3 regions of the Arthrobacter sp. YAF34 genome follow, and region 3 is predicted to be linked to each of the others. Evidence: riboswitches for the same ligand, from Rfam matches in the RefSeq annotation. Region 3 holds a riboswitch; each other region holds the start of a gene.

Region 1 (6,476 bases), on a different contig from region 3:
TAGGGTTCGGCGGCGCGTGGACCGCTGTTGGTGGCGTCGCTTCAGCCTAGCGTGCCTGCAGCGCCCTGTGCCGTCAGCGAAAAATGGACATGCTCTCCGTGAGCCCGGCCGCGCTCCCTCACGCGGCCGCTCCGGGACCGGACATGCCCTCCCCCGGCCGTGACCAATGGACATAAGGGCACTATGTCCACTCCCGAACGCCAGCACTGGACATGTCCCGCGCTCCCGTCAGCGAAAAGTGGACATGCTCTCCGTGAGCCCGGCCGCGCTCCCTCACGCGGCCGCACCCGGACCGGACATGCCCTCCCCCGGCCGTGACCAATGGACATAAGGGCACTATGTCCACTCCCGGACGCCAGCACTGGACATGTCCCCGGGCGAGCCGGCAGCGAACGGCGACTTTAGCGAACGGCGACGCGGATCCGGTTGCGCCACGGGTCCTCGAAGCGCAGTTCGGCGCCGGTGTGGTGCGCGGTGAGGCCGGCGACTTTGAGCCGGTCGGCCAAGGCTCCGACGTCGTCGCCGGACGGCACCTCGATGAGGACCTCGCCCAGACCCAGCGTGTCGCGGCGCGGGCCGGCGCCGCGGCTGTTCCACACGTTCATGGCCATGTGGTGGTGGTAGCCGCCGGCGGAGACGAACAGCGCCTGGCCGTGCCAGCCCGCGGTTTTCTCGAAGCCGAGAATGCCGACATAGAAATCCTGTGCGGACTGGACGTCGCCCACCTGCAGGTGGACATGCCCGACGCCGGCGTCGGCCTCGCGCTGGCCGGCGAGCGACGTTTCGGTGAGGTGCTGCTCGAGGTAGCGCTGCGGCGGCAGGGCCAGGCTGTCCATCACGACGTTCGTGCCCTCCCAGGACCACGCGTCCCGCGGCCGGTCCCAGTAGAGCTCGATGCCGTTGCCTTCGGGGTCGTTGAAGTAGAAGGCCTCGCTGACGAGGTGGTCGGCGCTGCCCGTGAAGGACTGCGGCTCGTACTGGGCAGCGGTGGCAACGGTGGCGGCCAGGGAGGGCTGGTCATCGAAGAGGAGGGCGGTGTGGAAGAGGCCCGCTTCGCCGCGCGACGGCAGGTTCAGCCCAGGGGCGGGCGCGAGGTGGACCAGCGGGCTGTGCTTGCGCCCGAGGTAGAGCCCGCCGTCCTGTTCGGCAACGACGTCCAGGCCGAGGGCGCGCTGGTAATAATCCGTCATGAGCTTCATGTCGCCGACCTTGAGCATCACGGTGCCCATGGTGAGTTCGGCGGGAAGGAGGTCCTGGGTGTTGGCTTCTGCGGTCATGGAAACGCTCCGGTGGTTCTGTGGCCACCGACCTTCGGCGACCCTACACAGATGTAAATTACTTGAAGCTTCAATTTATTCCGAAGGCGGGGCTACTCTTGGCTGAGCAATTTTCCCCGCAAGACGATGTGCCGCAGCTCCGCGAGCGTGGCCAGGTTTCGCCGGGGGTCTTCGGCGCAGACCAGGACGTCGGCACTGGCGGATTCGGTGAGGCCGTCCGCTCCGAGCCACGTTCTCGCGGACCAGCTTGCCGCGTCGAGGGCGGCCGCGGCGGGAAGCCCGGCGGCGTGGAGGGCCCGGATCTCGTCCACGATCCGGCCGTGCCTAATCACGCTGCCGGCGTCGGTTCCCACATAGATGACCACCCCGGCCTCGTGGGCCTCGAGGATCCGTTCCGCCCGCCGCGCCCAAAGCGAGCGCATGTGGGCGGCGTAGCGGGGGAATTTGGCCTCCGCCTGGGCGGCGATGTCCGGGAACGTGGCGATGTTGATCAGGGTGGGCACGATCGGGACGCCCTGCTCCACGAAACGCGGCACGTGCCGCGGCAGCAGCCCGGTGCCGTGCTCGATACAGTCGATGCCGGCGTCGAGCATGTCATCCAACGTGTCTTCGGCGAAGCAGTGGGCGGTGACTCGGGCCCCTTCGTCGTGGGCCGCCTGGACGGCATCCTTAACCGTTCGGGCGGGGAAGCTGGCGGCGAGGTCACCGGCGTCGCGGTCGATCCAGTCCCCCACGAGCTTGACCCAGCCGTCGCCTGCACGGGCCTGCTTCCGCACGGCCTCAACGAGACCCTCCGGTTCCACCTCGACGGCCAAGCCGCGCAGGTAGCGCCGGGTGCGGGCGATGTGCCGGCCGGCGCGGATGATCCGGGGCAGGTCCGTACGCTGCTGGAGCCAGCGGGTGTCGTGGACGGCGCCGGCGTCGCGGACCAGGAGCGTCCCGGCGTCGCGGTCCGTGACGGCCTGGGACTCCGCGGCGTCCTCGGAGACGTCCCCGCCGGGACCGAGGCCGATGTGGCAATGTGCGTCCACGAGCCCGGGAATGACCCAGCCGTCCAGCACCTGCTCCGGCGCGGCGGCAGGACGGTGGAAGGTCAGCTGGCCGTCCACGGCCCAGAGCCCGCGGCGTTCCTGAGTCGGTCCGGTGAGGACGGGACCGCTGAACTCGATGATGCCTGTCATGGCTTAAAGCCTAAGCCGCATCGCGATCCGCGGGCCCAGAGCATCCAGCCCCGCTTGCGCCTCGGCGGCCCGCAAGGCGGCCAGGGCCCCGGCCGGGTCGGCGACGGGCTCAAAGCCGCAGCTCGCGTAAAACGGTGCATTGAACGGGACAAACGCAAACGTGCAAAGCGTCATCGATTCATAACCGCGGCTCCGGGCCGCATCTACGGCAGCCTCGACCAGGGACCTGCCGAGGCCCTTCCCGGCAAAGTCCGGATGGACCGCGAGTTGTTCGAGATGGGCCTGCCCGTCGACTTCATCGACACGGGCGAACCCCACGGGCGGAGTTCCGGCAACCAGGAACAGGAGCGGCCCAGCCACCGTCGAAGGCTCAGCGGCCGGAAGCGCCTGGCACCCCAGCGCCGCCTCAAGCAGGCGGTCAGCGGCGGCCTCAAGAGCCGGCAGCGCCGCGAGGTCCTCCGGCGTCGCCGTCCTGATGCCGGGCAAGAACCTGGGCTGAGTCACGATGTCACGGTAACACCGCGGCGGGACGGGCCCGTCACACTGGACAGCCGCACGGCGGCACGTGGTAGCTTCATCTACGACCACACGGGTGCCCCTGCAGGGGCTGAGATCCGGCTGACGCAGCCTGCGACCGTTGAACCTGTCCGGGTAATGCCGGCGAAGGAAGTGAGCAATCCTTGAGCACCACAAATCCACAGCAGAGCCGTGTCCAAAATCAGCCGACCGGGATTCGGCCGGGCCAAACCGAGTCTCCGCAACCCACGCAGTCGTTGAAGGCCCACTCGCTGGCCTTCAACACAGACTCGGAGCATGGCATCCGCGTCCCGGTGACCGAGATTGCCCTTGAGCCCTCGCCGGGCGGCGTCCGGAACCCTCCATTCCGGGTCTACCGCACGGCCGGCCCGGGCAGCGATCCGGTCCGCGGGCTGGAGCCGTTCCGGGCCCCCTGGATCGAGGCAAGGGCGGACACGGAACCGTACGACGGCCGGGAACGGGAGCTGCTCGACGACGGCAAGTCGGCCGTGCGCCGGGGTGCGGCGTCGGCCGAATGGCGGGGCGGGCGCCCGGTGCCGCGCCGCGCCGTCGAGGGCAGGACCGTCACGCAGATGCGCTACGCCCGGGACGGCGTCATCACCCAGGAAATGCGGTTCGTCGCGCTGCGCGAGAACTGCGACGTTGAACTCGTGCGCAGCGAGGTGGCCGCGGGCCGGGCGATCATTCCCAACAACGTCAACCACCCCGAGTCGGAGCCGATGATCATCGGCAAGGCGTTCCTGGTCAAGATCAATGCCAACATCGGCAACTCCGCCGTGACCAGCTCGATCGCCGAGGAGGTCGACAAGCTCCAGTGGGCCACCCAATGGGGTGCGGACACGGTGATGGACCTCTCCACCGGGGACGACATCCACACCACGCGCGAATGGATCATCCGCAACTCCCCCGTCCCGATCGGCACGGTCCCGATCTATCAGGCGCTGGAAAAGGTCAACGGTGAGGCAAACGCCCTGACCTGGGAGATCTTCCGGGACACCGTGATCGAACAGTGCGAACAGGGCGTGGACTACATGACCATCCACGCCGGAGTGCTGCTGCGGTATGTGCCCCTGACGGCCAACCGGGTCACCGGCATCGTGTCCCGCGGCGGTTCGATCATGGCCGGCTGGTGCCTGGCGCACCACCGGGAAAACTTCCTCTACACGCACTTCGACGAGTTATGCGAAATCTTCGCGAAGTACGACGTCGCGTTCTCCCTCGGTGACGGGCTGCGGCCCGGCGCGACGGCCGACGCCAACGACGCCGCACAGTTTGCCGAACTGGATACCCTGGCCGAACTCACCCAGCGGGCCTGGGAGTTCGACGTCCAGGTCATGGTGGAGGGCCCGGGGCATGTGCCGTTCCACCTGGTCCGGGAAAACGTGGAGCGCCAGCAGGAACTCTGCAAGGGCGCCCCCTTCTACACGCTGGGGCCACTGGTCACCGACATCGCACCGGGCTATGACCACATCACTTCGGCGATCGGCGCCACGGAGATTGCCCGCTACGGCACCGCCATGCTCTGCTACGTCACCCCCAAGGAACATCTCGGCCTGCCGAACAAGGACGACGTGAAGACGGGCGTGATCACCTACAAGATCGCGGCCCACGCTGCCGACCTCGCCAAGGGGCATCCGGGTGCGAACGAACGCGACGATGCCCTGTCCAAGGCACGTTTTGAGTTCCGCTGGCGGGACCAGTTCGCCCTGTCCCTGGATCCGGTGACCGCCGAGGCCTTTCACGATGAGACGCTCCCCGCGGAGCCGGCGAAGACGGCGCACTTCTGTTCGATGTGCGGGCCGAAGTTTTGCTCGATGCGGATCAGCCAGGACATCCGGGACGAATACGGATCGGCGGATTCGCAGGCGGCCCTGGCGCAGATGGCGGCCGGCATGCGGGAGAAGAGCAATGAGTTCCTGGCGGCCGGCGGCAGGGTCTACTTGCCGGAGCCTTCCGTGGGAGGCCCCGCAGCTTCCTAGGGGTACCGGCTAGGACGCGCGGGCGTGCTGGAGCCGGCTGACCTCGGCGATAAACGAGCGGATGGCCCGGTCCCCGTCGGACGAATCCTGGGGCCGGTGCCCTCCGGCGGCCGTGCGGTGCAGGGCGCCGGTCTCGCGCAGGTAGCCGGCGATTTCCTCATACAGCGGTTCCCAGCCGCCGGTCAGGACCAGCGTCGGCACGCCGGGCACGATCTGCAGCGGGGCTTCCCACGGCGGCGCCTGCAAGCGGAGCCGGCGCGCCGCCCGAAGGGCCTCCGGGGTGGTGGCCCCCGGCGCATCGGCCGAGAACGCCCGGCGGATGAACTCCCGCTGGAAGTCATCGTCGCTGAGGTTGTGCCGGACGTCGAAGAGCGGCTGCATCAGTGCCCGGTGCGCGGCGGTGGCCGGGAGCTCCGCGGTCAGGGACAGGCAGGCGGGCTCCACCAGGGTCAGCGACTGGACAAGGTCGGGACGCTCGACGGCGGCCATCATGGCGGCGATGGCGCCCTGCGAATGGGCCACCACATGGCCGCCGGCCTCGCCGCGTCCGTCGTCTGCCAGCGACGCGAGGACGATGGCGGCGTCGGCGGAGAAGTTGGTTTCCAGCGGTTCCGCGACGGCATCAAACCCGTGCCGCCGCAGGAACAGCGCGTCGTAGTCCAGCGCCATCCCGTGCTGCTTGGGCCACGCGGCGGCGCCAAAGCTGCCATCCCCGTGCACGAAGACTACGCGCTGCTTGAACATGGTCTAACCCTATGGCACTTCAGTGCTGATGCCGCCGGCGACACAGTCCCGGAGGCACAGTCCCGGCGGCACCTGGCAACTGCGGTTACTTGCTGCCGCCGAGGAACTTGTCGAAGCCCTTGGGCAGGTTCAGCTGGGACGGATCGAAGTCGCCGCCCTGCTGGCCGAACGACGCCCCGGTGGGCAGCGCCTTGGGGCCGGCCGCACGCCGGGCCTCGGCGTCGCGCAGTTCCTGCGCAGCCTTGGCCGGGTTGCCGGAGCGGGCCTTCTTCTTGGGCGCGGATTTGGCTCCCTTTCGAGCACCGCCGCCGCCCATACCGGGCATCCCCGGCATTCCCGGCATGCCGCCGCCCGCGGCCATCTTCTTCATCATCTTCTGGGCCTGGGCAAAGCGTTCCAGCAGCCCGTTGACCTCGGAGACGTGGACGCCGGAACCGCGGGCGATGCGTGCGCGGCGGGAGCCGTTGATGATCTTCGGCGCGACGCGCTCGTGCGGCGTCATGGACCGGACAATGGCCTCGACGCGGTCGATCTCGCGCTCGTCGAACTGCTCGAGCTGCTGGCGGATGTTCTGCGCGCCGGGCATCATCATGAGCATTTTCTTCATGGAGCCCATGTTGCGGATCTGCTGCATCTGGGCGAGGAAGTCGTCCAGGGTGAAGTCTTCCTGGTCGGCGAACTTCTTCGCCATCCGGGCGGCCTCGTCCTTGTCCCAGGACTTCTCGGCCTGCTCGATCAGGGTCAGCACGTCACCCATG
Region 2 (6,476 bases), on a different contig from region 3:
TCAAGCTGGGGGGCCTGGACCAAGGCACCCGGACGCTGCTGCACGTCATGCTGCTGGTGGCCTTCGGCATCAAGGCCGCCGTCTTCCCGCTGTCCTTCTGGCTCCCGGACTCGTACCCCACCGCACCGGCCCCGGTCACCGCGGTGTTTGCCGGGCTGCTGACCAAGGTGGGCGTCTACGCCATGGTCCGCACGGAGACGTTGCTCTTCCCCGGGGATGCGCTCAACTCCCCGCTCATGGTGGCGGCGCTGCTGACCATGGTGGTGGGGATCCTCGGCGCGCTGGCCCAAAGCGATATCAAGCGCCTCTTGTCCTTCACCCTGGTCAGCCACATCGGCTACATGGTGTTTGGCCTGGCCATGTCCTCGGTGGCCGGGCTGGGCGCCGCGGTCTTTTACGTGGTCCACCACATCACCATCCAGACCAGCCTGTTCCTGGTCACCGGCCTGATTGAACGCCGGGGCGGCAGTTCGTCCATGGACCGCGTGGCCGGGCTGGCCAAGCTCTCTCCGGTTCTGGGGGTGCTCTTCTTCATCCCCGCCATGAACCTCGCCGGCATCCCGCCGTTCTCCGGATTTCTGGGCAAACTGGGACTCCTCCAGGCGGGCGTCGAACTCGGCACGCCGCTGGCCTATGCCCTGGTGGTCGGCGGAGTCCTGACGAGCCTGCTGACCCTGCTGGCGATCGCGAGGGTCTGGAACCGGGCGTTCTGGCGTAAACCCGAGGATGCCGAGCACCCCGACCCGGTGCTCCTGGCGGCACCGGAGGACTCCGCCACCGGTGACCGGGCGGGGAAGACGAACGTGACCCTGCTGCCGCGCACCATGGTGGGCTCCACCCTGGGCCTGGTGGTCTTTGGTGTGGCCTTGACGGTCTTCGCCGGGCCGTTGTTCAGGGTGGCCGATGAATCCGCCCAAGAGATGCTGAACAGGTCCTCGTACATCCAGGCGGTGCTGGGCGAGGACACGCCGGTACCACCGGTGCCCCAGGCGGCCCGGCCGGCCCAGCAAGGCGGCGGGAAATGAACCGAAAAAGGATCTCCCTGCGCCAGGAACTGCCGCTGCTGGTGTGGCTCGTGTTCGTCTGGGGAGCCCTGTGGCAAAACTTCAGCCCCGGCAATCTCCTCTTCGGCGCCCTCATCGCCGTGCTGGTGGCACGTGTGTTCTATCTGCCCCCGGTGGAGCTCGGCGGCCGCTTCAACGTGCTCCGCGCCGTCCCCTTCGCCATCATCTTCCTCGGAAAAGTCGTGGCGGCGAGCTTCCAGGTCCTGTACCTCGCCGTGGCCCGCGGGCCACGCGTGGTCAGCGCAATCGTCGCTGTGCCGCTGCGGAGCCATTCGGACCTCCTCGTGACGGCCACCGGGCATGTGATCTCGCTGATCCCGGGATCCCTCGTGGTGGAGGTGGACAGATCCACGTCCACCCTCTACATCCACGGCATTAACGTCCGCAACGCCGATGACGCGGCCAAGCTGCGCAACGAGGTCCGGGACACCGAGGCCGGGCTGATCAGGATCATGGGGACCAAAGAGGAACTGTCCGCCCTTACACAGGAGAGCGCCGCATGATGCAGATCGTCCTGACGGTATCCGCCGTCGTACTCTCGCTGGCCGCCGCGGGGGCGATCGTCCGGATCGCGCGGGGACCATCGCTGCTGGACCGGGTGCTCGCCGCCGACGTGCTGCTGGCCATCTTCGGCGCGGCCCTGTGCATCGACATGGCCGTCAACCGGCACCTCAACAACCTGATGCTGCTGGTCGCGATTTCCCTTATCGGGTTCGTCGGCTCCGTCACCGTGGCCCGGTTCGTCGCCGACCGGAGGGACAACGTCCGTGAATCCTGAAACAGTGATCGACGCCGTCTCCGCGGTGTTCATGGTGACCGGCGCGCTGATGTCCCTCGCCGCCGCCGTCGGGCTCATGCGCTTCCCGGACCTCATGAGCAGGATGCACGCCGCCACCAAGCCGCAGGTCCTCGGCCTGTTCCTGCTCCTGGCGGCCCTTGGCCTGCAGATGCGCACCTGGTGGGTGTGGCCGGTCCTGGTGGTGGCGTGGCTGTTCCAGCTGCTCACCGTCCCCGTGTCGGCCCATATGGTGGGCCGGGCCGGCTACCGGACTAAGCACCTGCACCCGGAATTGCTGAGCGTCGATGAGCTCGAGGCCGTAGTCCAGACGGCAGCCCAGAAGGCGGCGGCCAAGCGCCGGGCGGACGACGGCCCCGACCGTTGAGGGTAGACCGATACGAAAATAGTGTCGGCTACGCAGCTGCTGACGTGCCAGAATCCTCACATGACCAAGGTACGCAGTGAACTGAAGGGCATCGGATACGAGATCTTCATCGGTATCCTGTCGATCCTGTCGATCGTCAATCTCGGGCTCCTGTTTGTTGTGCAGGAGCAGTCGCTCGCCACCGTGCTCGAGGTGATGAACGCCATTTTCAGCGGGATCTTCGTTGCCGACTTCCTCTACCGGATCTTCACCGCACCATCGGCCGGCGCCTATTTCTTCAGACACTTCGGCTGGGCTGACCTGCTGGCCAGCGTGCCGTTGGCGCAATTCAAGGTCCTGCGCGTCTTCAGGCTGGTCCGGGTGTACCGGCTGCTCCGCGACGTCGGCATCCGCACGGTCGGCCGCGCGCTGAGCAAGGACCGGGCCGGCAGCTCCCTGTACATCCTGCTGCTCATGGGCATTTTCGTGCTGGAATTCGGGAGCCTTTCGATGCTCCGCATCGAGCAGTACGCCCCGGGGGCCAACATCAGAACCGCCTCGGACGCCATCTGGTACACGATCGTCACGATCTCGACAGTTGGCTACGGTGACCAATATCCGGTCACCGGCGCCGGCCGAATCCTCGGGTCAGGCATCATCGTCGTCGGTGTCGGCATCTTCGGCACCTTCACCGGATACCTGGCCAACTTCTTCCTGTCGCCCAAGCAGAAAGAGCCCGCACTGCCCGCGGATGCGGGCGACACGAGCACTGCGGCGGTTGAAGGGCTCCGCTTGCGCCTCGAAGAGTCCGAAGCGAAGCTCGCCGAGATCAGAAAGCTGCTCGCCGAGCCAACCTCGTGAACGTCCTGGAACGGATCCGGTTAGACGACGTCCTGGGTCTTGGCGAAGCGGGTGATGGCGCGCTGGGTGCCGCGGTTGGCGAGGACCTGGATGGCGGCGCTGACGGAGGCGGAGATCAATGCGAACGTCAATGCCGAGCGCAGCGTCGTGGGAGCGTCGTCGTCGTGGTCCTTGGGCGGCTTGTTGCCCGTGGACTTCTCCCAGACGGTGTCAACGACCTTGGTGCCGACATAGCCGGCAAGCAGGCTGACGCCGGTGCCGAGCAGTTTGATGACGAGGTTCATTCTGGGTAACTCCTTGCGGGAGGAAACAGGGCCGCCCCTAGCCTAGCGTTCCTTGCCCGGCGGCCGGGACAGGGGCCAACGCCCCTGTCCGGTTGTGACCCTCTTTGTGGCGCTCGCCCCGCTCAACAAGAGCGTGGCCCTTCTGGCCGCGGTGATCGGAGCCCTGCCGTGGGCACTGTTCCTGGCCGTACCGGTCGCGAGCCGCGGATCGCTGATCCTGGTCGATCTCAGTGACAGCTACGCGAACGCGGCCGGCACGCTCGCGCCGGGCCCTGTCGGGTCCGACATGCAGCTCCGCTATGCCACCGCGGCGGAGGCACTCCGGTTCGCCGTTCCAGAGATCTACCTGGTGTACGGCATCCTGATGTGGGCCTGGTTCACGGCGGTGGGAATTGCCTTGATCCGGCTGTCCCGGAGGACGCCGGCACTGGCGCCGCCTAGGATCCCGGTGTGAGGACCGTCCGCAGCGCCTCGACGACGAGGTCGTGGTCCGCCTTCTGGGGCAGCCCGGAGACGGTGACGACCGCCACGGCCCCTGTGCCGCGCAGGTAAATCGGGAACGCGCCGCCGTGGGCGGCGAACTCCGTCTGATCGAACCACGCGTTGTCCTCGATCCTTCCTCCGGCCGCGCGGGCCCGGAGGCCCACCAGCAAGGAAGGGACCTCGTACCGCTGGGCCGTGCGCTTCTTGGCGTTGATCCAGCGCTCATTGTCCGGTGTGGCGCCGTCCAGCGCGGCGTGGAAGAGCACCTGTTCGCCTTTGGTGATGTCGACGGCGATGGGCAGCGAGCGTTGCCTGCCCAACTCGACCAGGAGGAGCCCGAGGTCCAGGGCGTCGTCCTTGCTGAAGGATGCGAACTGGAGCGCATCCATCTCGGCCAGCACGCGGCCGATGAGGGCCGCCAGGGATCCGTGCGGCTGCGGCTCGTTCGAGTCGGGGTCGTATTCCCGGGAGGGACCGTGCGTGGCCGGTATGTGCGTCAAAATATTTCCAGCTTTCCGGTGGGGGCGAGGCCGCCCGCTGGCGGGTCCGGGTGTCCGACACGACGACTCTACCAACCACGGCGTTCCCGCCCGCCGGGACCGTCGCTGTCCGGCCCGGATTGTGACGGAACGCCGCTGAAAACCCGGCCGTCCGGGTGTAAACTGAGCCAGCCCACAAGGGCGAAATAATCACGACAGGGGAGCGCCGCCGTCGGGCATCGCCGGAAGAATCCGGGGAGAACATCGGTGGGCGCTGAGAGTGCGGACAGCCGCAGACCCTCGAACCTGATCCGGTTAGTACCGGCGCAAGGGAGTCGAGTTCTCAGGGTGCCCGGAGGGCGGCGGAAGCCGCGGCCGGCCGCACCCTCCCCTCCTGTTCCTCAGGAGGACGACATGACAGATATTTCAGCACAGCCTGGTTCGGCCAGCCGCTCATCCGCCCGGCACAACTACGCCTGGCGGGTAGTGGACATTGTGGTGGCCGCCTTGATTGCCGTGGCCGGCGGCGTCATCTTCTGGGCCTGGGATCAGGGCGCCAACCTGATTTCAACCCCCCTCAGCGCGCTCTACCCGCCGCTCAGCGGACTCTACGCCGGCGGATGGATGATCCCCGCGGTGCTGGGCATGCTCATCATCCGCAAGCCCGGCGCTGCCCTCTTCTGCGAAACCGTGGCGGCCACGGGCGAGCTCATCATGGGCTCGCAATACGGCACCACGGTCCTGATCTCCGGCGTCCTGCAGGGCCTCGGCGCGGAACTGGTCTTCGCGGCCTTCCTCTACAAGAAGTTCAACCTGCCGGTATCGGTGCTGGCCGGTGCCGGCGCGGGCCTCTTCTGCGGCCTGAACGACTCGTTCCTGCCGTGGGGCTGGAACATCGCCTACGAAGCCGGGGACAAACTCGCCTACATCGTCTTCACCACCATCTCGGGCGCCGTGATTGCCGGCGGACTGGCGTGGCTGGCCACCCGCGGCCTGGCCAAGACGGGCGTGCTTGCCTCCTTTGCCTCGCGCAAGGCCGCCACGGAGCCCGTCTTCTCCTGAACCGCACCTCCAAACCCCTCTGAAACGGTGTAGACGATTCATGACATCCCCAACGGGCGTCCGGCCGGCCGCCGTAACGGCACGCGGCTGGGGCTGGCGGCACGCCGGCCGGTCCAAGCCGGCCGTCAACGGCCTTGACCTGGACATCCGGCCCGGGGAGCGCGTGCTCCTGCTGGGCCCCTCCGGCGCCGGCAAGTCGACCCTGCTCCACGCCCTGGCTGGTGTGCTCGGAGACGGCGCGTCCGGGCCGGCCGGCGACTCCGACGACTCAGACGAGACCGGAAGCCTCCTGATCGACGGCGCCCCGCCGCGGGCGCAGCGCGGCCGCGCCGGGCTGGTGCAGCAGGATCCGGAGACCCAGGTGGTGCTCTCCCGCCTCGGCGACGACGTCGCCTTCGGCGCGGAGAACCTTTCCGTCCCCGCGGCCGAGATCTGGCCACGGGTGCGTGAGGCGCTCGACGACGTCGGGCTGGGCCGGCTGCCGCTGGACCACCCGACGTCGGCGCTCTCCGGGGGCCAAAAGCAGCGGCTGGCGCTCGCCGGGATCCTGGCGATGCGGCCGGGGGTGCTGCTGCTCGACGAGCCGACCGCCAACCTCGACCCCGCCGGCGTCCTGGAGGTCCGGGACGCCGTGGGCCGCTGCCTGGACAAGACGGGCGCCACCCTGGTGGTCGTGGAGCACCGGGTGGCCGTCTGGAAAGACCTCGTGGACCGGATCGTGGTGCTGCAGCCCGGGTCTGCCACGGACTCCGCCGTACTCATTGACGGGCCGCCGGACCAGGTTCTGGCCGAGGCGCGGGACATGCTCATCGGTGCGGGCGTCTGGGTTCCCGGCTATGTTCCGGGGACGCGGACCCGGTCCGCCCCGGCATCCGGGCAGCTCCTGCTCGCGGCGGAAGGACTCGCGGTGTCCCGCGAGCGGCCGCGGCGGGCCGGGCTGCGCGAGGGTTTCCGCACCATTGCCCCGCGTGCCGTGCAGTCGGGCATCGCCACACAGGTCCGCGCCGGCGAGGCCCTGACCATCACCGGGCAGAACGGCTCGGGGAAGTCGACCCTGGCACTGACGCTGGCCGGTCTCCTGCGCCCCGTCGCGGGGACGGT
Region 3 (6,476 bases):
TGAGGCTGCCGCTGATTCCGCCGCCGCCGTCGCAGAGAAGGCCGCAGAGAAGCCGGTCCGGCGCCGCGCCAGCCGTGCCAAGGCCGCTCCGAAAGCCGAAGTGCCCGCAATTGCCGTCCCGGCCGAAGAAGCCGGGTTGGCGGAAACCGCCACCGCTGCTCAACCGGACCACGCGCCCGCTGCGGAGGCCCAGCCCGCCGGGGCCCAGGCCGAACAGCCGGAAGCCCAGCCGGCGGACAGCCCGGCCGCGTCCCTGTTCATGGAGCCGGGCGCCCTCACGTCGGTGATCTTCCAGGCCCCCGACCTCAGCACCGTGGTGCGTCCGGCGCCTGCTGCACCGGCAGCGGAGGCCGAGGAGGAGGAAGGCGACGAGGACGAGGACGGCGGAAGCCGCCGTCGCCGTCGCAGCCGCGGCCGGCGGGGCCGCACCCGCACCGCCGCCGAATCCGACACCGACGCTGACGGCTCTACCGAAGGCTCTATTGAAGGCGCGGACGAAGAGGGCGACGAGAGCCAGGAAGGCACACTCGACGACGGCGTGACCTCGCGCCGCCGCCGTCGCCGCCGCCGTGGTGACCAGGATCTGGAACTGACGGGCGGGGAAGACAACGACCCGCCCAACACCGTGACCCGTGTCCGTGCACCCCGCGCGGCCACCGAGGCGCCGGTCAACAACCGCGTCACGTCCCTCAAGGGCTCCACCCGGCTCGAGGCGAAGAAGCAGCGCCGCCGCGAATCCCGCGACACCGGCCGACGCCGCACCGTCATCACCGAGGCCGAGTTCCTGGCCCGCCGCGAATCCGTGGACCGGCAGATGATCGTCCGCCAGCGCGACGACAGAATCCAGATCGGCGTCCTCGAAGACGGCGTCCTGGCCGAACACTTCGTGTCCAAGACCCAGCAGGACTCCCTGATAGGCAACGTGTACCTGGGCAAGGTCCAGAACGTGCTGCCGTCGATGGAAGCCGCCTTCGTGGACATCGGGCGCGGCCGCAACGCCGTTCTCTACGCCGGTGAAGTGAACTGGGAGTCCGTCAACCTCGAGGGCAAGCAGCGCCGGATCGAAAACGCGCTGAAGTCCGGCGATTCCGTCCTGGTCCAGGTCACCAAGGACCCGGTCGGCCACAAGGGCGCCCGCCTCACCAGCCAGATCTCGCTGCCCGGCCGCTACCTCGTGTACGTGCCCGGCGGTTCCATGACCGGCATCTCCCGCAAGCTGCCCGACGTCGAACGCAACCGTCTCAAGCGGATCCTCAAGGACCGCCTGCCCGAGGACGCGGGCGTGATTGTCCGCACCGCGGCCGAGGGGGCATCCGAGGAAGAGCTGACGCACGACATCAACCGCCTCCGCGCGCAGTGGGAGGGCATCGAGAGCCAGGCGACGTCGACCAAAATCCTGGCCCCGGAGCTGCTCTACGGCGAACCGGACCTGACCATCAAGGTGGTCCGGGACGTCTTCAACGAGGACTTCTCCAAGCTGATCGTCTCCGGCGAGGAGGCCTGGGACACCATCGAGGCCTACGTCACGTACGTGGCGCCGGACCTCGTGGGCCGGCTCGAGAAGTGGACCAAGGACACGGACATCTTCGCCGCCTGGCGCATCGACGAGCAGATCCACAAGGCCCTGGACCGAAAGGTGTTCCTGCCCTCGGGCGGCTCGCTCGTGATTGACCGCACCGAGGCCATGACCGTGGTGGACGTCAACACCGGCAAGTTCACCGGCAGCGGCGGCAACCTCGAGGAAACTGTCACTAAGAACAACCTGGAGGCGGCCGAGGAGGTCGTCCGGCAGCTGCGCTTGCGCGACATCGGCGGCATCATCGTGATCGACTTCATCGACATGGTGCTCGAATCCAACCGTGACCTTGTGCTGCGCCGCATGGTGGAGTGCCTGGGCCGGGACCGCACCAAGCACCAGGTGGCCGAGGTGACCTCGCTGGGCCTTGTGCAGATGACCCGCAAGCGGATGGGCACCGGGCTGCTGGAAGTCTTCGGCGAGCAGTGTGAGGCCTGCGCCGGCCGCGGCATCGTCACCCACGACGAGCCCGTCGAACACCGCCGCGCCAACACGGTCGCCGCGGAGCACTACGTGCCGCGCGCCGAGGCCGCGCCTGCCGCCCGCACCGAACGTAAGAGCCGGCGCCGCGGCCGGGGAAGCCAGGGCACTGAGGGCACGCCGGCCGCGCCGTCGGCGCCGGCCGCTGTCCACGCCGAGCCCACCGAGGCCGAACGCCACGCCAAGGCTGAAGCAACGCGTGCCGCGCTGGCGAACATTGCTGCCGCGGCGCACGCCGCCCACCTGCACGACGGCGAGGCCGCCGCCGTCAGCGACGCGGGGGCCCGCAAGGCCGCCGTCGACGCCGTCACGAAGCTCGCAGCCGCCGACGAGGCAGCCGGCCGCCCCGCGACCGTGCTGACGTTCGGCGGCGAGCAAGTCGCGTTGCCCTTCGTCGAGCACGCGGAGGACGCGCAGGAGCCAGCCCTGACGCTGGATCTGCTGACCGAGGCGTTCGCGAACCTGGGCGACGCCGAGGCAGGCAAGCAGGAACCCAAGCAGGAAGCCAAGCAGGAACAGTCCGCTGCCGAGGCGCCGTCCTCACCGGCAGCGGACACCGGGTCGACGCGCGGCCGCCGCGGCCGCCGCAACCGGAGCGCCAGCCGCGCCCAGGGGGCGGCCAACGAGACGTCCGTGGAGCATCGCGAGGCAACGCGCCAGGCTGCGGCCGGATCGGTTCACGAAGCCAAGGCACCTGCCGCGGCCCGGGCCGGGCCCGTTTCGCCGTTAACCGGACATCCCGGAGGCAACGCTAGGCTGGAGCCCTGACACGGGGTGCCGCGCATCGGGCCGGCTGAGATCCACACCCGTTGAACCTGTCCGGTTAGCACCGGCGAAGGGATGTCTGACGTGCCCGCACCATCGAATCCGTCCGAGTTTCTGTCCGGTGATTCTCTGTCTAGTGATTCTCTGTCCAGTGATTCTCTGTCCAGGGATTTTCTTCCGGCCAATTTTCTGCCCGGCAAGGTTCGGCTCGGCGAGCACCCCGAGCCGCGCCACATTCCCCGCGTGCTGGCCATCGCCGGCTCGGACCCGTCCGGCGGGGCCGGGATCCAGGCCGACCTGAAGAGCATCGCAGCCAACGGCGGCTACGGCATGGCCGCCATCACGGCCCTCACCGCGCAAAACACCCAGGGCGTGCGCGCCGTTCACGTGCCTCCGGCGGCGTTCCTCACCGCGCAGCTGGACGCGATCAGCGATGACATCGGCATCGATGCCGCCAAGATCGGGATGCTCGGCGACGCAACGGTGATTGACGCCGTCCGCGGCTGGCTGGAAAAAGTGCGGCCCGCCGTCGTGGTCCTGGACCCGGTGATGGTCGCCACCAGCGGCGACCGGCTGCTGCAGGAATCGGCCGAGGCCGCCCTGCAGGCCCTCCTGCCGCTGGCGGACCTCATCACACCCAACCTCGCCGAACTCGCCATCCTGCTCAAAGAGCCTGCCGCCGAGGACTGGGCGGAGGCCCTGGCCCAGGGCAAGCGGCTGGCCGCCCAGACCGGCACCACCGTCCTGGTCAAGGGCGGCCACCTTCAGTCGGGGCCGTCGGGCGCCGGACAGCCCGACGCCGGCTGCCCGGACGCGCTGGTCAACACCGCAGGGCTGCTGGGCCAGGAGACCGTGGTGGTGCCGGGGGAGCGGATCGCCACGCGCAACAGCCACGGCACCGGCTGCTCGCTGTCCTCGGCCATGGCCACCGTGCAGGCCCGGGTGGGGGACTGGGAAGCGGCGCTGCGGGAGGTCAAGCCCTGGCTGCTCGGCGCGCTTCGCGAAGCCTCGGCCCTGGACGTCGGCACCGGCAACGGCCCGGTCCACCACTTCCATCACGTGCAGGATGTCACGAGTAGCCGGCGCGGGCAGCAGGGTCCCGCCGGCCGGGGCAGCCAGCGCGGCCACGGCCCGGCGGAAGGCGAATTCGCCGCGGCCCTGCGCGCGGGGGCCGCGGGCGATCTCGACGCCATCTACGGCCTGGAATTCATCCGCGGACTGGCCGACGGGACCCTGCCCGAGCACGAGTTCGCCTACTACCTTCGTCAGGACGCCATCTACCTCAACGGCTACTCCCGGGTCCTGGCCCGCGCGGCCGCCATGGCCCCCACCGAGGCCGAGCAGCTGTTCTGGGCCCGCTCGGCGCAAACATGCCTGGAAGTGGAGTCCGAGCTGCACCGGTCCTGGCTGCGCACCCGCCCCGCGGCACCGATCCTGGGCCCGGTGACGAAGTCCTACGTGGACCACCTGCTGGCAGCCTCGGTCTCCGGCAGCTACGGGGTGCTCGTGGCCGCGGCCCTGCCGTGTTTCTGGCTCTACGCCGAGGTGGGCTCCACCCTGCACCGGGCGTTCCTGGCCGACGGCGCCCCCGAGGCGCACCCGTACGCCGACTGGCTGCGGACCTATGCCGACGAGGACTTTGCCGCCGCAACCCGGCAGGCGATTGCCCACACGGATGCGGCAGCCAGGCGCGCCTCCGACAGCGAGCGGGAGGCCATGGCCCTGGCCTTCCGGCAGTCATCACGGTACGAAGTGGACTTCTTCGACGCGCCGAGGCTGCACGCCTGATCCGACAGGTCCTTCGCAGCCGGTAGGATGGTGGGGCACGGTTCCGGTAGTCGTTGCGGCACCACAGCTCAAGATCGTCGAGATCGCGGCCAAGAACATTGGCACGATCTCTGCATCAGGACGTTGTGGCGCCTATCACGGACTACCCGCCGGAACCAGCCTCATTTGCGGCCGAAGGCAAAATTAGCGTATTCTAGATCTTCGGTGCTTACGCCAACACTTGGGTTATGACCCTGAGAACAGTCCGCTTGGAATTCCAAATGGATTCGCTCCGGGGATAGCTCATGGGTTCCCCCGGGGAACCCACCGGCGTTGAGGCACAGCGTGAGCCGGTCCATACAATTTGGGCCCAGGTTCCGCACGCAAATCTAGTAATAAACGTCGAGAGAAGTGAGTTCCCCAGTGGTGTACGCGATTGTCCGCGCAGGCGGCCGCCAAGAGAAGGTTTCCGTTGGAGACTTCGTTACCCTGAACCGCGTCCCCGGTGGAGCCGGCAGCACTTTTGAGTTGCCCGCACTGCTCCTGGTGGACGGTGACAAAGTCACGTCCGCTGCTGCGGACCTGGCCAAGGTAACGGTTACGGCTGAGATCCTCGAAGACCTTCGTGGTCCGAAGATCGTCATCCAGAAGTTCAAGAACAAGACCGGTTACAAGAAGCGCCAGGGTCACCGTCAGGAATTGACCAAGGTCAAGATCACCGGTATCAAGTAACCCTTCGTTACTGTTCAGGTTCCAGCAGATTCCCCAGAATTTTTTGAAGGCAGGCATTCCAAATGGCACATAAAAAAGGCGCGAGTTCCACTCGCAACGGTCGTGACTCCAACGCCCAGTACCTCGGCGTCAAGCGCTTCGGTGGCCAGGTAGTTTCCGCAGGCGAGATCATCGTCCGCCAGCGCGGCACCCACTTCCACCCGGGTGCAGGCGTAGGCCGCGGCGGCGACGATACCCTGTTCGCCCTGACCCCCGGTGCTGTCGAGTTCGGCACCCGTCGTGGCCGTCGCGTTGTGAACATCGTGACTGCTGCAGCTGCAGAGTAACAACACGTTCTTTATCGGTGGGGCGGGCCAATAGGTCCGCTCCACCGGTGTTTTAACCGCATTACAATCATCTTGGGCGCCCTAGGGGAGTCCGGGGAACAGCACTGAGGAGATCCACGTGGCTAGCTTTGTAGACCGGGTAGTACTGCACGTATCCGGCGGTACCGGCGGCCACGGCTGTGTCTCCGTGCACCGTGAGAAGTTCAAGCCGCTCGGCGGTCCCGATGGCGGCAACGGCGGCAACGGCGGCGACGTCATCCTGCGGGTCGACCCCCAGACCACCACTCTGCTCGACTACCACCACGCGCCCCACCGGCACGCCACCAACGGCGGTCCCGGCATGGGCGACTGGCGCGGCGGCAAGAACGGCGAGACCCTGATCCTTCCGGTGCCCGTGGGCACCGTGGTGAAGTCCAAGTCCGGCGAAGTCCTCGCAGACCTCGTCAGCGAAGGCGCCGAATACATCGCTGCCGCCGGCGGCATCGGGGGCCTCGGCAACGCGTCCCTGTCCTCGCAGAAGCGCCGCGCGCCCGGCTTTGCCCTGCTCGGCATCGAGGGCGAATCCAGCGACATCGTCCTGGAACTGAAGTCCATCGCGGACATCGCCCTGGTCGGCTTCCCCTCCGCAGGCAAGTCCAGCCTCATCGCCGCGATGTCGGCCGCCCGGCCCAAGATCGCCGACTACCCCTTCACCACCCTGATCCCCAACCTCGGCGTCGTCCAGGCCGGCGAAGTCCGCTTCACCATCGCCGACGTGCCGGGCCTGATCGAGGGCGCCAGCGAAGGCAAGGGCCTGGGCCACCACTTCCTGCGCCACGTGGAGCGTTGCG

Evidence for each region. Region 3 has a riboswitch for thiamine pyrophosphate ahead of AB4Y72_RS15345 (bifunctional hydroxymethylpyrimidine kinase/phosphomethylpyrimidine kinase). Riboswitches for the same ligand answer to the same signal wherever they lie in the genome.
Region 1: linked by a shared signal. The riboswitch ahead of thiC (phosphomethylpyrimidine synthase ThiC) and the one ahead of AB4Y72_RS15345 (bifunctional hydroxymethylpyrimidine kinase/phosphomethylpyrimidine kinase) in region 3 are both predicted to bind thiamine pyrophosphate.
Region 2: linked by a shared signal. The riboswitch ahead of AB4Y72_RS13785 (ECF transporter S component) and the one ahead of AB4Y72_RS15345 (bifunctional hydroxymethylpyrimidine kinase/phosphomethylpyrimidine kinase) in region 3 are both predicted to bind thiamine pyrophosphate.

The regions. Positions count from the first base shown of each region.
Region 1 covers NZ_JBFRCV010000013.1:142,591-149,066, reverse strand. Annotated here, with positions in the region: gene AB4Y72_RS16290 (VOC family protein) at 402-1,277, opposite strand; gene AB4Y72_RS16285 (amidohydrolase family protein) at 1,370-2,458, opposite strand; gene AB4Y72_RS16280 (GNAT family N-acetyltransferase) at 2,462-2,962, opposite strand; TPP riboswitch at 3,037-3,144, shown strand; gene thiC (phosphomethylpyrimidine synthase ThiC) at 3,139-4,974, shown strand; gene AB4Y72_RS16270 (alpha/beta fold hydrolase) at 4,984-5,718, opposite strand; gene ffh (signal recognition particle protein) at 5,804-6,476, opposite strand, start outside.
Region 2 covers NZ_JBFRCV010000010.1:134,836-141,311, reverse strand. Annotated here, with positions in the region: gene AB4Y72_RS13825 (Na+/H+ antiporter subunit D) at 1-1,025, shown strand, start outside; gene AB4Y72_RS13820 (Na+/H+ antiporter subunit E) at 1,022-1,567, shown strand; gene AB4Y72_RS13815 (monovalent cation/H+ antiporter complex subunit F) at 1,564-1,842, shown strand; gene mnhG (monovalent cation/H(+) antiporter subunit G) at 1,832-2,227, shown strand; gene AB4Y72_RS13805 (ion transporter) at 2,288-3,067, shown strand; gene AB4Y72_RS13800 (DUF4235 domain-containing protein) at 3,088-3,351, opposite strand; gene AB4Y72_RS13795 (hypothetical protein) at 3,446-3,805, shown strand; gene AB4Y72_RS13790 (heme-degrading domain-containing protein) at 3,789-4,334, opposite strand; TPP riboswitch at 4,521-4,664, shown strand; gene AB4Y72_RS13785 (ECF transporter S component) at 4,728-5,375, shown strand; gene AB4Y72_RS13780 (ABC transporter ATP-binding protein) at 5,416-6,476, shown strand, end outside.
Region 3 covers NZ_JBFRCV010000012.1:135,448-141,923, reverse strand. Annotated here, with positions in the region: gene AB4Y72_RS15350 (Rne/Rng family ribonuclease) at 1-2,824, shown strand, start outside; TPP riboswitch at 2,817-2,914, shown strand; gene AB4Y72_RS15345 (bifunctional hydroxymethylpyrimidine kinase/phosphomethylpyrimidine kinase) at 3,056-4,609, shown strand; gene rplU (50S ribosomal protein L21) at 5,012-5,320, shown strand; gene rpmA (50S ribosomal protein L27) at 5,383-5,646, shown strand; gene obgE (GTPase ObgE) at 5,765-6,476, shown strand, end outside.